One region of the Streptomyces sp. NPDC001027 genome, then DNA from elsewhere that is predicted to be linked to it. Evidence: riboswitches for the same ligand, from Rfam matches in the RefSeq annotation. Region 1 holds a riboswitch; each other region holds the start of a gene.

Region 1 (4,822 bases):
GCCCCGTCGTCGAAACGGGCCTGTCGCAGCGACGAACTCGTCGCGGGCGAGACGAACACGACACGGACGGTCACGGGGCGGCTCCTTCTGCTGCGGTCTCGAACATAGGGGTTGCTACGGCGCACAGGGCACGGCAGTGCGGGGGCGTGGCACCGCCGGCCCCCGCCCTAGCCGTCCTGCCGCACCTCGTCCTGCCGCACCTCGTCCTGCCGGACCTCGTCGTGTCGTTCTCCGTCGTGGCGCTCCCCCTTCGGCGCGGCGGGCAGGGCGCCCAGGAAGCGTATGTGCGGGCGGCCGTCGGGTCCGTCGCGGGTGAGGACGGCCCGCACCCCGTAGACGTCGGCGATCAGCGCCTCGGTGAGCACCTCCTGCGGTGTGCCGGCGGCCACCGCCCTGCCCTGCTTGAGGACGACGACCCGGTCGCAGTACATCGCGGCCAGGTTCAGATCGTGCAGCGCGACGACGCTCGTCAGCCCGAGTTCGGTGATCAGGTCCAGCAACGCGAGCTGGTGCTGGATGTCGAGGTGGTTCGTGGGCTCGTCCAGCAGCAGCTCCCGCGGCTGCTGGGCGAGCGCGCGGGCGATCTGGACGCGCTGGCGCTCCCCGCCGGAGAGGGTGTGCCACAGCCGGCCGGCCTTGTCGCCGAGGCCGGTCCGCTCCAGCGCGGAACGGACCGCGGCCTCGTCCTGCGCCGAGGCGGCGCCCCAGGCCCGGCGAAGCGGCACCCGGCCCAGCCGCACGACGTCCAGGACGCTCAACGCCACCTGTGTGTCGGCCTGTTGCTCGACGACGGCGACCCGCCGGGCGACCGCCCGCCGCCCGACCTGCGTCAGCGGACGGCCGTCGAGGGTGACCACGCCCGAGGCGGGGGCGAGGACGCCCGCGAGCAGCCGCAGCAGCGTGGACTTGCCGGAACCGTTCGGGCCGAGCAGACCGGTGACGGTTCCCGGGCGCAGCGCGAGACCGACTCCGTCGAGGATCAGCGAACCGCCCGCCGTGTAGGCGAGGCGGTCGCCGCGCAGGCCGGCGCCCTCGGCGGTCCCCGTCATCGCGCGCTCCTGGTCCGGTACAGCACGAGGACGAACGCCGGGACGCCGATCAGCGAGGTCACCACGCCCACCGGCACCTCCTGCGGGTCCAGGACGGTGCGGGCGAGGGTGTCCACCCACACCAGGAAGACCGCCCCCGCCAGGGCGGTGGCCGGCAGCAGCCGGGTGTGTCCGGGACCGGTCAGGGCCCGGGCCGCGTGCGGGAGCACGAGTCCGACGAAGCCGATCGCCCCCGCCGAACTGACCAGCGTGGCCGTCAGCAGGGCGGTGGCGCAGAGCAGGACCAGCCGGGTGCGGGCCACGTGCACGCCCAGCGACGCGGCCGCGTCCTGCCCGAACGCGAAGGCGTCCAGCGTCGTCGCGTACCCCGCGCACACCAGCAGCACCCCGACCAGCACCGCCCCGCCCGCCCCCACGTCCGCCCAGCCGGCCCCGCTGAGCGAGCCGAGCAGCCAGAACAGGACGCCGCGGGTGGTCTCGGCGTCGGCGCTCGTCATGACGACGAACGAGGTGAGCGCCGAGAACAACTGCATCGCCGCCACCCCGGCGAGCACCACCCGGTCCGTGGCGCCGCCCAGCGTGTGACTGAGCAGCAGCACCAGCGCGAAGGAGACCGCCGCACCGAGGAACGCGCCCCCGGACACCGACAGGGCCCCGCCGCCCGCGCCGAGCACGACCACCACGACCGCGCCGGTCGAGGCGCCGGAGGAGATCCCGAGGACGAACGGGTCGGCGAGCGGGTTGCGCAGCAGGGACTGCATCACCGCCCCGCACACGGCGAGCCCGGCTCCGCACACCGCGGCCAGCAGCGTGCGCGGCAGCCGCAGATTCCACACGATGCCGTCCCGCAACGGCGTCAACCCGGTTTCGGCGAGGCCGAGATGGGCGGCCACCGTGGACAACACGTCCCGGACCGCGATGTCGGCCGGACCGATGGTGATCGCCACGGCGACGGACGCGCACAGCAGCGCGAGCCCGGCCGCCCACAGCAGCACCTGGCGCAGCCCCCGCGCCGCCACCGCCGCAGGAGCGGCGGCGGCCGCCGGGCCGACGGCGGTCATCGCGCGAGGCCGTACGCGCGCAGTGCCGCCGCGACCTTCTCCACGCCCTCGACGGTGCGCACGGTCGGGTTCATCGCCTGCCCGGACAGCAGGACGTACCGCTTCTCGCGCACCGCGGTCATGTTCCGGGTGACCGGGTCGGACTCCAGGAACGCGATCTTCTTGGCCGCGGTCTCGGCCGTCTGCTGCCTGCGGGTCAGATCGCCGATCACGAGGACGTCCGGGTCGCGGTCGGCGACGGTCTCCCAGTTGACCTGCGGCCACTCCTGTTCGGTGTCGTCGAAGACGTTCTTCGCGCCGAGTTCGCGGGTGATGACGCCGGGGGCGCCGCAGCAGCCGGCCAGGTAGGGGGACTGGGAGTTGGCGAACCAGTAGAGGAGTGTGACGTTCTTGGCATCGAGTCCCGAAGCGGCCCTGGCCACCCGGGACTTGAGGTCGGCCACCAGTTCCTCGCCCCGTTTCTCGACGCCGAACACCCGGGCCAGGTCGCGTACTTCGCCGTAGACCGCCTCCATGGTCAGCGGCTTCGTGCGGACGCCGTCGCCGCCGCCGCTGTTGTCCTTGCCCGTGCAGTCGGAGGGGGAGAGATAGGTCGGGATCCCGAGCTTGTCGAACTGGGCACGCGTGGCCACTCCGCCCTTGCCGAGCGTGGAGGCGAACGAGGCGGCCACGAAGTCGGGTTCGGCGTCCAGGACCTTCTCGAAGGAAGGCGCGTCGTCGGCCAGCCGCCTCACCCGGGCATCGGCCTTCTCGAGGCTCCTGGGCAGCGGGTCGGTCCAGGTGGCGGTACCCGCCATCCGGTCCGCGAGCCCGAGGGAGAGCATGATCTCCGTCGTGCCCTGGTTGAGGGAGACCGCCCGCCGAGGGGGCGTGTCGATCCGGACCCGCTGTCCGCAGTTGTCGAGCGTGACCGGCCGGCCGGCCGCGTGGCTGTCGGCGGGACCGTCGGAGGAGGCGGCGGAGCCGCCGCAGCCGGTCGCCAGGAGGGCTCCTGCCAGGAACAGGACGGCAGGAGCGACGGGACGTGCGAACGGCACGGAGTTTCCTTCGGCGTCGAGGGCTCAAGCGCGAAGCCCGGTCGTACGGTGCGCTCCTCCGGCCGGTCTGCGACACCGGAGGCCGCCAGCAGGTCTTCGGACTCGGGGTCACCCGGGCGAGGCGCCTTCCCGGAGCGCATGCGCGTCCAGTGGCCGAAAGCCCCGCCCGTCGCCCTTACCGCTGCGCGTCAGCTCCGGATTCCCACCGGATTCCCTGACCCCCGCGCGCCCCGGGGGCGCGCACGAGTACGACTGGCCTCGGCAAGCTACCACAGGCGTCGAGGGCCCCGACGGGGGTGACCTTCGGCACATCGGAGGTCTTCGGCCCGGTATGTGCTTTCATCGTGCACTTGTTGCTCATCGCGCACTGTTCCCGCAGGGAAAGCACGTGTCACCCGATCTCTGACCGGACGTCATATGAACGCTGCGGAAGCGGAAGACGGCCAGGCACTTACTTCGAGGTGGGTGAACCCGCATGTGAGGACGTGCTCCCGCCCGCCGTTCCAGCGCCTAGTCTGTGGTCCGGACCCCACCGGGCCTTCCCCGCAGCCTGGGCGGGATCTCAGCCCGTCACCACCGAGAACAGGCGGCCGAGGGCATGCAGCCACTGCGTCCAGAAGACCCCGAGCAACTCGGGCCGTATCGGCTCCTGGCCCGGCTCGGTGCGGGCGGCATGGGCCGGGTCTATCTCGCGCGGTCGTGGGCCGGCCGCGTCGTCGCCGTCAAGGTGATCCGTCCGGAGATGGCGGACGACGACAACTTCCGCATCCGTTTCCGGCGGGAGGTGGCGGCCGCGGCGGCGGTCGGCGGCCCCTACACGGCGCACGTGGTGGACGCCGCTCCGGACGACGAGACGCCCTGGCTCGCCACCGACCATGTGCCCGGCCCCACCCTGGCCGAGGCGGTCGCCGCGCACGGGCCGCTGCCGGTGGAGACGGTGCTCGCACTGGGCGCGGGCGTGGCCGAGGCGTTGACCGCCGTGCACGCCGAAGGGCTCGTGCACCGTGACCTCAAACCGTCCAACGTGCTGCTCGCGGCGGACGGCCCGCGGGTCATCGACTTCGGCATCGTGCGCGCCCGCGACGGCTATGAACTCACCGGTTCCGGCACCCTGTTCGGCTCTCTCGACTACATGTGCCCGGAGCAGGCCACCGGCGATCCGATGGGCCCGGAGGGCGACGTCTTCTGCCTCGGGTCGGTGCTCGCGTTCGCCGCGTCCGGGCGCTCGCCGTTCGGCGGGGCGGTGGGCGCTGCGCTGCTCTACCAGGTGGCGCACGGATCGCCCGACCTGAGCCTGGTGCCCGAACCGCTGGACAAGATCATCAGCCTCTGTCACGCCAAGGACCCGGCCCTGAGGATCCACCCCGACCGGCTCTCCGCGGCCTGCGCTCCCGGCGGCGCCGAACAGGTGCTGACGGACGGCTGGCTGCCGGCGCCCGTCGCCGCCATGGTCGCCTCCCACCAGGCGGCCGTGCGGGAGCTGGACCGCCCCGTGCCGCCGGACCCGGTCTCGCGGCCCGGAGGCTTCGCGCCGCCGGCGCCGGCCGAGGAGCCCGTCGCCGGGCCGTCCGGACCTGCCGGGCACAGGGCCGCCCACCCGGCCGTCGAGCGGCCGACGCACGGCACTCCCGAAAGCGACTGCGAAAGCGCAGGGGGAGGTGCGGGCGGGGGCGGA
Region 2 (5,758 bases), on a different contig from region 1:
CGACAGGCGCTGGTCGGCGACGCACTCGAGGTACTGCCGCATCGACTCGGTGTTCATGCCGGGCAGGCCGTCGCCGCACAGATCGCGCCCGAACTGCAGCTCGGCCTCGACGGCCTCCCGGAGCATGGCGGTGACCTGCTCCTGGAGCCGGTCGTCGAAGAGCTCAGGCTCCTCCTTGCGGACCGTGTCGACCACCTCGAACGCGAAGCTCATGTGCATGGTCTCGTCGCGGAACACCCAGTTGGTCCCGGTGGCCAGACCGTGCAGCAGACCCCGGCTGCGGAACCAGTAGACGTACGCGAACGCGCCGTAGAAGAACAGGCCCTCGATGCACGCGGCGAAGCAGATGAGGTTGAGCAGGAAGCGGCGCCGGTCGGCCTGCGACTCCAGCCGCTCCAGCTTCTCCACCTCGTTGATCCACTTGAAGCAGAACTCGGCCTTCTCCCGGATGGACGGGATGTTCTCCACCGCCGCGAAGGCCGCCGCCCGGTCGTCCGGGTCGGGCAGGTAGGTGTCCAGCAGCGTCAGATAGAACTGGACGTGCACGGCCTCCTCGAACAGCTGCCTCGACAGGTACAGGCGCGCCTCGGGGGAGTTGATGTGCTTGTACAGCGTCAGCACGAGGTTGTTCGCCACGATCGAGTCGCCCGTCGCGAAGAACGCGACCAGCCGGCCGATCATGTGCTGCTCGCCCTCGGACAGCTTCGCGAGATCCGTGACGTCCGAGTGGAGGTCGACCTCCTCGACGGTCCAGGTGTTCTTGATGGCGTCCCGGTAGCGCTCGTAGAAGTCGGGATAGCGCATCGGGCGCAGGGTCAGCTCGAAGCCCGGGTCGAGCAGGTTCTTCCCGGACTTCTCGAAGCCCTCGGTCTGCTCCGTCTGCTCGGTCGTCTGGGTCTGCTGGGTCTTCTCAGGTGCGGTGGTCATTACTGGCAGGCCTCGCAGGACTCGGGGTTCTCCAGGGAGCAGGCGACGGCGTCGGGGTCGGCGGCCTGCTGCACGGGAATGGCGTTCTCGGGCTGCGCCTGGGCCCGGGCGGCCCGGGCGATCCGGGTGGCCGGGCGCGAGCGCAGGTAGTACGTCGTCTTCAGACCCGACTTCCACGCGTACGCGTACATCGAGGAGAGCTTGCCGATCGTCGGCGTCTCCAGGAACAGGTTCAGCGACTGCGCCTGGTCGAGGTACGGGGTGCGGGCGGCGGCCATGTCGATCAGTCCGCGCTGCGGGATCTCCCACGCCGTGCGGTACAGGGCACGCGTCTCGGCCGGGATCCACGCGAAGCCCTGCACCGAGCCGTTCGCCTCGCGCAGCGCCTCACGAGTGCGGGCGTCCCACACGCCGAGCTCCTTGAGCTCCTGCACCAGGTACGAGTTGACCTGGAGGAACTCGCCGGACAGCGTCTCGCGCTTGAACAGGTTCGACACCTGCGGCTCGATGCACTCGTACACGCCCGCGATGGAGGCGATGGTGGCGGTGGGCGCGATGGCGAGCAGCAGGGAGTTGCGCAGCCCCGTCGAGGCGATCCGCTCGCGCAGCGCCGCCCAGCGCTCGGGCCAGGCGAACTCGACGCCGTAGTGGTCCGGGTGCAGCACGCCCCTGGCCGTGCGGGTCTTCTCCCAGGCCGGCAGCGGGCCGCTCCGCTCGGCGAGGTCCGCGGAGGCCTCGTAGGCGGCGAGCATCACGCGCTCGGCGATGCGGGTGGACAGCGCCTTGGCCTCGGGCGAGTCGAAGGGCAGCCGCAGCTTGAAGAAGACGTCCTGGAGGCCCATCGCGCCCAGCCCGACCGGACGCCAGCGCGCGTTGGAGCGGCCCGCCTGCTCGGTCGGGTAGAAGTTGACGTCGACGACGCGGTCCAGGAACGTGACCGCGGTGCGGACCGTCTCGTCCAGCCGCTCCCAGTCGATGTCGCCGTTCGTCGTGTCGACGAACGCGCCCAGGTTCACCGAGCCCAGGTTGCACACCGCGGTCTCGCCGTCGTCCGTGACCTCCAGGATCTCCGTGCAGAGATTGGAGGAGTGCACGACATGGCCCGGCTCGGCCGTCTGGTTGGCGGTGCGGTTGGCCGCGTCCTTGAACGTCATCCAGCCGTTGCCGGTCTGCGCGAGCGTGCGCATCATGCGGCCGTACAGGTCGCGGGCCTGGATGGTCTTCTTGGCCAGACCGGCGGCCTCGGCCCTGCGGTAGGCCGCGTCGAACTCGTCGCCCCACAGATCGACCAGCTCGGGCACGTCGGCCGGGGAGAACAGCGACCACGGCTCGTCGGCGTTGACCCGGCGCATGAACTCGTCCGGGATCCAGTGCGCGAGGTTCAGGTTGTGCGTACGCCGGGCGTCCTCGCCGGTGTTGTCCCGCAGCTCCAGGAACTCCTCGATGTCGGAGTGCCAGGTCTCCAGGTAGACCGCCGCCGCGCCCTTGCGCCGGCCGCCCTGGTTCACGGCGGCGACCGAGGCGTCCAGGGTCTTGAGGAACGGCACGATGCCGTTGGAGTGCCCGTTGGTGCCGCGGATCAGCGAACCCCGGCTGCGGATGCGGGAGTACGACAGACCGATGCCGCCGGCGTGCTTCGACAGCCGGGCCACCTGGTGGTAGCGGTCGTAGATGGAGTCCAGCTCGTCCAGCGGGGAGTCGAGGAGGTAGCAGGACGACATCTGCGGGTGCCGGGTGCCGGAGTTGAAGAGCGTGGGCGAGGACGGGAGGTAGTCCAGCCGGCTCATCAGCCGGTACAGCGCGGCGACCTCGTCCAGGGCGCGGGACGTGTCGTCCTCCGCCAGACCGGCGGCGACGCGCAGCAGGAAGTGCTGGGGCGTCTCGACGACCTTGCGGGTGATCGGGTGCCGCAGCAGGTAGCGGCTGTGCAGGGTGCGCAGTCCGAAGTAGCCGAAGCGGTCGTCGGCGGCGGAGTCGATCAGCGCGTCGAGCCGGGCCGCGTGCACGCGCACGAACTCGGCGGTGCGGTCCGCGATCAGGCCCTCGCGGCGCCCGACGGCGATCGACTCGGTGAACGACGTGACGCCCTGGGAGGCGGCCTCCTCGACGATGCCGATCGTCAGCAGGCGGGCCGCCAGCTTCGAGTAGGCGGGGTCCTCGGAGATCAGGCCCGCGGCCGCCTCCGTGGCCAGCTCGCGCAGCTCCGCGGTGATCTCGGAGGCAGTCCGCGCAGACCGGCCGCGCAGCGCGGCGGCCGCGACCCGGCCGGGGTCGGCGTCGGGCAGGTCGGCGGTCAGCTCGGTCAGGGTCCGCAGCAACGCGGTACCGGGACCGTCGGTCTGCAGCTCGGTGACTGAGGCCGGTTCGGCTGGCGCGATGGTCACGTGGGGGCTCTCCCTCGCTCGGCAAGGGGCCTGGCGGAGGGCAGGGGGCAGCACACGAGCGCGCGGGGGCGTCGCGTCCACCGGCCCACTCCACGAGGCCCGGACGTCAGGGCACCCGGACCGGACGGCCGGGCGCGCTGTCGACAGGACCTCGGACTGAACAGGCGTGCCCATACGGGTAGGGATGCACGCGAGTACACCGTTGCGGGACAGTTCCGGATTCGCACCGGATTCCCCTGCAGCGACAGCGAGCATGAGCATACATCTTGTGTTCACCCGTCACGCCACCCCCAGATGTTGTGTCGGGATGGTTTCAGAGGGTCAACTCATAGGTGAGGAGAGTGAGGTCGTCCAGGTGCGGCACGGGATTCCAGTCCCGCTCGGGTGTGCGGACGAAGCCGAGACGTTCGTAGATGCGGTGTGCGGTGTGCATGCTGCGCTGGCTCGACAGGACGACGGCCGTGCAGCCCTCCGTGGCCCGCGCCCGTTCCAGGCAGGCCCGCACGAGCGCCTCGCCGGCGCCCCGGCCGCGGGCCGCGTGCGCGACCGCGAGCGCACGGATCTCGGCCTCACCGGGCCGCGCGATGTCGGCGACCGGGCCGGGACCGGCCACGAAGGTGACGCCGCCGAGGAGCCGGTCGCCGTCCACGGCCACCAGCACCTCGGCGGCGGCCGCCCGCGCGGCGACGTCCTTCAGCACCGGCAGATACGCGTCCTCCTCACCGAAGTCGAGGAGCCCGTCCTGGAGATAGGCCTGCGCGGTGATGTCACCGAGGGCCCGGTACTCGCCGGGCGCGGCCCGCCGTATCGCGATGTCCATGGCCCCGAGTCTGCCGGACGCCCGGGTTGCGCAGGCCGTCGGGAGTGATTCCATGGAAGGAGCCGTCGGCGCCGCGTCGATCCTCTGCCCCGCGGGTCCTCCGTACCGGGGAATCCGTCCCGGAACGCGCAAGGAGAACGCCATGACGAGGGTCGTCCGCCATCCGCCCGGCAAGGAGCGACCGCGCGACGCGCCGATGGCCACCCTGCCCTTCCGGCGCGCGGGAACCAGCTTCGGACGCGGCCTCGTCGGCCGCTGGCACTCCCTGACGATCCGTCTGGAGGCCCGTCGCGGCGTCGCCCGCCCCAAGAAATGGCGCCGATGGCTCTCGTACGCCAACGTCACCCGGGCGATCTGGCTGGTCGCCGTGCTCGCGGTGCTCGCCTGGGTGGGGGAGGGCGTGTTCATCCTCGTCACCCACGACACGACCGGCTTCGAGAAGTGGCGTCAGCAGAACCAGGGCTTCGAGATCGTCTCCCGGTTCGTCGGACCGGTCCTCGCCGCCTCGATCGCCGCCGCCCTCTTCCTGTTCTGGTGGTACCGCTGGACCAAGCGGCGCTACCTCACCAAGGCGCTGCGCGATCCGCGCCGGCTGGTGCCCACCGCCGGATACGACACCCGCGAGATCGTCGGCCGGGAGGACATCGCCCAGGTCATCGCCGAGCGGCTGCGGGAGCGCGACACCCGGCGGCCGTATCTGCTCGTCGGCGGCGTCGGCGCGGGGAAGACCGCCGTCCTCGTCCGGCTCACCGAACTCCTGGCCCGCCAGAACGCCGTACCGGTGCCGATCAGGCTGCGCGACGCGACGGACGGCGCCGACCTCAACTTCGAGCATCTGGCCAGGCAGCGGTTCGCCCAGGAGGCGCCCAAGGGCGTTCTGGCCCGCAGCAAGACCGACCGGGTGTGGCAGCAACTCCTCGCCGACGACAAGCCGGTCGTCCTCGCCGACGGCCTGGAGGAGGCCCTGCTCGACGACGGCCGGCAGCAGAACCGGGACAACGTCATCCGGCGGGCCATCGAGCGCGCCCGCGAGGAGAAGCTGCCCCTGGTCATCGCCTCCCGGCCGCACAGCCCGCTGGAGACCACCTCCGCCGCGATCGTGGTGCTCGAACCGCTCAGCGAGGAGGCGGCGCTGCGTTTCGTCGAGGCGGACGTGCCGGAGACCGACGAGCGCCGGGTGGACTGGATCGTCGAGACGGCGGAGGTGACCGAGTCGCCGGTCTACCTGCAGATCGCCCGCGAACTCCACCGGCGGGGACTGCTGGAGCACGACCGCCCCGAGGACGACCCGCCGAGCGTCCTCACCCGCAGCCGCGACCGCGCCGCCCTGCGGCTCTGGCTGCTGGAGACGTGGGCCGAGGGGCTGTGCGAGGGGAAGCTGCGTGAGGACGTCGCGCTGACCCCCGACGAACGCCGCGACACCCTCGAAGTGGTCTGCGCGCTGGCCTGCGTCGGACTGCTCCAGGACACGCTGGAGGTCGGCTTCGCGGAGCTGCTCGACCCGGACGTCCTGCACCCCGGCCCGGCCCGGCGCGCCCGGGTCCGGGCCGAGCGCCTGTTCGCCGGCCGCGGCTTCGACCAGTACGGCAAGCGCGACCACACGCTGTCCGACTGGGACCGGCAACAG
Region 3 (5,758 bases), on a different contig from region 1:
GCGAGCCGCTTGTGCATGTGCATGTAGGAGCCGTAGAACAGCGGATCGCCCTCGGCGAGCACCGCCACCGTGCGCCCCGCGTCGAGATGCGCGGCGAGCCGGGCGGCCGCCTCGGCGTAGAACTCGTCCATCGCGCCCTGGTAGCCGCCCGGGTGGTCGGTGGTCTCCGTGGTGACCGGGTAGACCAGCCGCTCCTCGACGTGATCGGCGCGCAGGTGCTTCGCCGCGATCGCGCGGGCGATGGACCGGCCGTGCCGGGCGCTGTGGTAGGCGATCACGTCCGCCTCGCCGATCACCTCGACGGCCCGCACGGTCATCAGGGACGGGTCGCCGGGGCCGAGCCCGACGCCGTACAGCTTGCCGCTCATTCTTCCTCGCTCGCGATCGCGTTGAGCGCGGCGGCCGCGATGGCGCTGCCGCCACGGCGCCCGCGCACCACCAGGTAGTCCAGGCCGTGCGTGTTCGCCGCCAGGGCGTCCTTGGACTCGGCCGCGCCGATGAACCCGACCGGCGCGCCGATCACGGCGGCGGGCCGCGGCGCGCCCTCCTCGATCATCTCCAGCAGCCGGAACAGGGCGGTGGGCGCGTTGCCGACGGCGACCACCGAGCCCTCGAGCCGGTCCCGCCACAGCTCCAGCGCGGCGGCGGTGCGCGTGGTGCCGAGCCGCGCGGCAAGGTCCGGCACGCTCGGGTCGGACAGCGTGCACAGCACGTCGTTCTCGGCGGGCAGCCTCCGTCGGGTGACGCCGCTGGCCACCATCTGCACATCGGTGAAGACGGGCGCGCCGGCCCGCAGCGCCTCGCGGGCGCGGGCGACGACGGACGGCGTGTACGCCAGGTCCCGTACGAGGTCGACCATCCCGCAGGCGTGGATCATCCGGACCGCGACCTGGCTGACGTCGGCGGGCAGTCCTTCGAGGTCGGACTCCGCGCGGATGGTGGCGAAGGACCGGCGGTAGATGACCGCACCGTCCTTCTCGTAGTCGTAGCTGCTCACGGTGTTCGTCTCGCTGCTCTCGATGGTGGTACGGCTCATGAGGTGATCGCCGCCAGGGCGGCGGCGAGGTGGTCGGGGTCGGTCATCGCTGCGGCGCCCGTCGGACGGCCCGACCGCACGGCGGTCAGCCGGTAGCCGCCGTCCGCGGAGGCGACCACGTCGATCCGGTCGCCGTGTGGGTGTCCGCAACGCCGTTCGCAGCCGGACCAGTACAGCGGGAGGGGGCAGGCGCCGGCCGCGTCGACAGTGTCGGCCGCGTCGGCCCGGACGTCGGCGTGGGATTTGCCACACCCGGGCCGCCCGACGCACGCGCCGACGCGCGGCCACGGCGAGTCCGGATCGGTGACGAGTCCGGCGGCGGCGAGCCGCGCGAGGGACTCGGCCCGCTGCCGAGGGTCCCGGCCCGGCGCGGGGACGACGACTCCGCGCCACGGGGTCAGCCGCAGCTCGGTCTCGGCGACCCGCGTCAACTCCCGCCACTGGCGGGCGGAGAGCCGCCCGAGGGGCACGTGCGCGGACAGGGCGTCGCCGACGACGCCGGGCGCGGGCCCCTGCGCGTCGGGGACGGGGGCGACCTCCGTCAGGGACGACCCGCCGATGCCTTCGGCGGCCAGGCGGCGGCGGACCCGCTCGGCCAGCACGCCCTCGGGCAGGGTGAGTTCGGCCACCCGCCAGACTCCGCCGCCGGACTCCCGGACGGCCCGCAGGAACGTCTCGGCCGCCAGCAGCGCCGCCCGTGGCGCGTCCCGCGCGGACACCCGCACCGCACCCGGAGCGAGCACCGCACCGTCGCCGGTCGCCCGCAGCGTCACGTCGGCGCCGAGCCCGGCCACGTCCCCGCGCCCGTCGTCCAGGGCGAACAGGAACCGGCCCGACAACTCCCGCGCCGGCCCGCTCGCGCACAGCGCCGCGTCGAGCTCCGACAGCCAGGGCCGGACATCGCGCAGGCCGCGTCCGTCGAGGCCGGACAGCGGCGAGGCGACGATGTTGCGCACCCGCTCGTGTCCGGGGGAGGGCAGCAGCCCGGCCGCCGCCAGCAGGTCGGCGAGCTCCGCGCCGCAGCCGTCCGCGAGGCCCCGCAGCTGCACGTTGCCGCGCGAGGTCAGATGGATCTCCCCGTCGCCCAGCCGCCCGGCCGCCTCGCCCAGCGCCTCGGCCTGACGGACGCTCAGCACCCCGCCCGGCACCCGGACCCGGGCCAGCGCCCCGTCGTCCGCCGCGTGCAGCCGCAAAGCCCCGGGGCAGGCGTCACCGCGGTCCCGTGAGACCGCTGTGGCCTGGGACGTTGGACGGAGGTCAGCCGAGGACATGGCGGCGAGCATACCCACGTCCACCTGGGAGGTATGCCTGTGCCCTCTTCCCCCGCCCCTTACTATGCTGGCGGTGGATCATCCGGTCCGCCATCGCCACGACGGCGACAGGGGAGGAAGCCCGGTGCGAATCCGGCGCGGTCCCGCCACTGTGAGCCCGGCCCTCAGAAGCCGGGTGAGTCAGGAACTCCCGCCGTCCGACACCGCCCGGGGCGCGGACACCCCGAGGAAGGCCGACGCCCCATGATCCTGCTGCTGTCGACGTCCGACACCGACCTGCTGAGCGCCCGAGCCGCCGCCGGCCCGGTCCCGTACTGCTTCGCCAACCCGGCCCGGCTCGTCCTCGACGACCTCCCCGCGCTCCTCGACGGCGCCGACCTCGTCGTCGTACGCCTCCTCGGCGGGGTGCGCGCCTGGCAGGACGGCCTCGACCTGCTGCTCGCCGACGGCCGCCCGGTCGTCGTCCTGACCGGTGAACAGGCCCCCGACGCCCAGCTGATGGCCGCCTCCACGGTCCCCGTCGGCATCGCCGCCGAGGCCCACGCCTATCTCGCCCACGGCGGCCCCGCCAACCTGGAGCAGCTCGCCCGGTTCCTCTCCGACACGGTCCTGCTCACCGGCCACGGCTTCGACGCCCCGGCGTCCGCCCCCACCTGGGGTCCGCTGGAGCGGCCGGCGCCGGCCGGCGCCCCCGGGGCCCCGACCGTCGCCGTGCTCTACTACCGGGCCCATCACATGAGCGGCAACACCGCCTTCGTGCACGCCCTGTGCGACGCCGTCGAGGCGTCCGGCGCCCGGCCGCTCCCGCTGTACGTCGCCTCCCTGCGCGCCCCCGAGCCGGAGCTGATCGAGGAACTGCGCGCCGCCGACGCCATCGTCACCACGGTGCTCGCCGCGGGCGGCACCCGCCCCGCCGACGCCTCGGCGGGCGGCGACGACGAGTCGTGGGACGCGGGCGCGCTGACCTCCCTGGACGTCCCGATCCTCCAGGCGCTGTGCCTGACCTCCTCGCGGACCGACTGGGAGACGAGCGACGAGGGCGTCTCCCCGCTGGACGCGGCAGGACAGATCGCCGTCCCGGAGTTCGACGGCCGGCTGATCACCGTCCCGTTCTCCTTCAAGGAGATCGACGCCGACGGCCTGCCCGCCTATGTCGCCGACCCGGAGCGGGCCGCCCGCGTCGCCGGCATCGCCGTACGCCACGCCCGGCTGCGCCATGTCCCGCCCGCCGACAAGCGTCTCGCGCTGGTGCTCTCCGCCTACCCCACCAAGCACTCCCGCATCGGCAACGCGGTCGGCCTGGACACCCCCGCCAGCGCGGTCGCCCTGCTGCGCCGGCTGCGCGAGGAGGGCTACGACTTCGGGACGGACGCCGAGGTGCCGGGGCTGGCCTCCGGCGACGGCGACGAGCTGATCCGGGCGCTCATCGAGGCGGGCGGCCACGACCAGGGCTGGCTCACCGAGGAGCAGTTGGCGCGCAACCCGGTGCGGATCCCGGCGGCCGACTACCGCCGCTGGTTCGCCGCCCTGCCCGAGGAGCTGCGCTCGGCCGTCGAGGAGCACTGGGGCCCGCCGCCCGGCGAGATGTTCGTCGACCGCAGCCGCAACCCGGAGGGCGACATCGTCCTCGCCGCGCTGCGCTTCGGCAACCTGCTGATCCTGATCCAGCCCCCGCGCGGCTTCGGCGAGAACCCGATCGCCATCTACCACGACCCGGACCTGCCGCCCTCGCACCACTACCTGGCCGCCTACCGCTGGATCGCCGCGCGGGCCGAGGACGGCGGCTTCGGCGCGGACGCGATGATCCACCTCGGCAAGCACGGCAACCTGGAGTGGCTGCCCGGCAAGAACGCCGGCCTGTCCGCCGCCTGCGGTCCCGACGCCGCCCTCGGCGACCTCCCCCTGGTCTACCCCTTCCTGGTCAACGACCCGGGCGAGGGCACCCAGGCCAAGCGCCGCGCGCACGCCACCCTCGTCGACCACCTCGTCCCGCCGATGGCCCGCGCCGACTCCTACGGCGACATCGCGCGGCTGGAGCAACTCCTCGACGAGTACGCCCAGATCTCCTCCATGGACCCGGCGAAGCTGCCGGCGATCCGCGCCCAGATCTGGACCCTCATCCAGGCCGCCAGGCTCGACCACGACCTCGGCCTCGCCGACCGCCCGGACGACGACGGCTTCGACGACTTCCTGCTGCACGTCGACGGCTGGCTCTGTGAGGTCAAGGACGCCCAGATCCGCGACGGCCTGCACGTCCTCGGCAACCCGCCGGCCGACGCCGACCGCGTCAACCTCGTCCTCGCGATCCTGCGCGCCCGCCAGATCTGGGGCGGCGCCACGGCCCTGCCCGGTCTGCGCGAGGCGCTCGGCCTCGACGAGTCGGCCGCGACCCGGGTCACCGCCGACGAGGCGGAGGCCAAGGCCCGCGCCCTGGTCGAGCGGATGGAGGAGCTGGGCTGGGACCCGGACTCCGTGCCCGACGAGCACGGCGAACAGGTCACCGCCATCCTGGAGTTCGCCGCCCGCGAGGTCGTCCCGCGCCTCGCCGCGACCACCGCCGAACTCCACCACGTCGTCCACGCACTGAACGGCGGATTCGTCCCGGCCGGCCCGTCCGGCTCCCCGCTGCGGGGCCTGGTCAACGTCCTGCCGACCGGCCGCAACTTCTACTCCGTGGACCCCAAGGCCGTCCCTTCCCGCCTCGCCTGGGAGACCGGGCAGGCCCTCGCCGACTCGCTCCTGGAGCGCTACCGCGCCGACAACGGCGAGTGGCCCACCTCCGTCGGCCTGTCGCTGTGGGGCACCAGCGCCATGCGCACGGCCGGCGACGACGTGGCCGAGGCCCTCGCGCTGCTCGGCGTCCGCCCCGTCTGGGACGACGCCTCGCGCCGGGTGACCGGTGTGGAGGCCGTCCCGTACGAGGAGCTGGGCCGCCCGCGCATCGACGTCACCCTGCGCATCTCGGGCTTCTTCCGGGACGCCTTCCCGCACACGATCGGCCTGCTGGACGACGCCGTCCGCCTCGCGGCCTCGCTCGACGAGCCGGCCGAGGTCAACCACGTGCGCGCGCACGTCGGCGCAGACCTGGCGGCGCACGGCGACGAACGCCGCGCCACCACCCGCATCTTCGGCTCCCGCCCGGGCACCTACGGCGCCGGTCTGCTCCAGCTCATCGACTCCCGCGACTGGCGCACCGACGCCGACCTCGCCGAGGTCTACACGGTGTGGGGCGGCTACGCCTACGGCCGCGAACTGGACGGCCGTCCGGCCCGCGAGGAGATGGAGACGGCCTACCGGCGGATCGCGGTCGCCGCGAAGAACACCGACACCCGCGAACACGACATCGCCGACTCCGACGACTACTTCCAGTACCACGGCGGCATGGTCGCCACCGTCCGGGCCCTGCGCGGCACCGCCCCGGAGGCGTACATCGGCGACTCGACCCGCCCCG

Evidence for each region. Region 1 has a riboswitch for cobalamin ahead of ABT300_RS41040 (ABC transporter substrate-binding protein). Riboswitches for the same ligand answer to the same signal wherever they lie in the genome.
Region 2: it holds a riboswitch for cobalamin, as region 1 does, so the genes downstream of both, ABT300_RS38735 (ribonucleoside-diphosphate reductase subunit alpha) here and ABT300_RS41040 (ABC transporter substrate-binding protein) in region 1, are expected to answer to the same signal.
Region 3: it holds a riboswitch for cobalamin, as region 1 does, so the genes downstream of both, cobN (cobaltochelatase subunit CobN) here and ABT300_RS41040 (ABC transporter substrate-binding protein) in region 1, are expected to answer to the same signal.

What each region holds. Positions count from the first base shown of each region.
Region 1 covers NZ_JBEPBI010000380.1:171-4,992, reverse strand. The annotation lists partial or broken gene ABT300_RS41055 (histidine phosphatase family protein) at 1-74, opposite strand, end outside; gene ABT300_RS41050 (ABC transporter ATP-binding protein) at 168-1,049, opposite strand; gene ABT300_RS41045 (FecCD family ABC transporter permease) at 1,046-2,110, opposite strand; gene ABT300_RS41040 (ABC transporter substrate-binding protein) at 2,107-3,147, opposite strand; cobalamin riboswitch at 3,238-3,363, opposite strand; partial or broken gene ABT300_RS41035 (serine/threonine-protein kinase) at 3,746-4,822, shown strand, end outside.
Region 2 covers NZ_JBEPBI010000303.1:298-6,055, forward strand. The annotation lists gene ABT300_RS38730 (ribonucleotide-diphosphate reductase subunit beta) at 1-927, opposite strand, end outside; gene ABT300_RS38735 (ribonucleoside-diphosphate reductase subunit alpha) at 927-3,311, opposite strand; cobalamin riboswitch at 3,437-3,572, opposite strand; gene ABT300_RS38740 (GNAT family N-acetyltransferase) at 3,625-4,131, opposite strand; gene ABT300_RS38745 (NACHT domain-containing protein) at 4,274-5,758, shown strand, end outside.
Region 3 covers NZ_JBEPBI010000346.1:130-5,887, forward strand. The annotation lists partial or broken gene cobI (precorrin-2 C(20)-methyltransferase) at 1-368, opposite strand, end outside; gene ABT300_RS40125 (precorrin-8X methylmutase) at 365-1,036, opposite strand; gene cobG (precorrin-3B synthase) at 1,033-2,319, opposite strand; cobalamin riboswitch at 2,365-2,516, shown strand; gene cobN (cobaltochelatase subunit CobN) at 2,551-5,758, shown strand, end outside.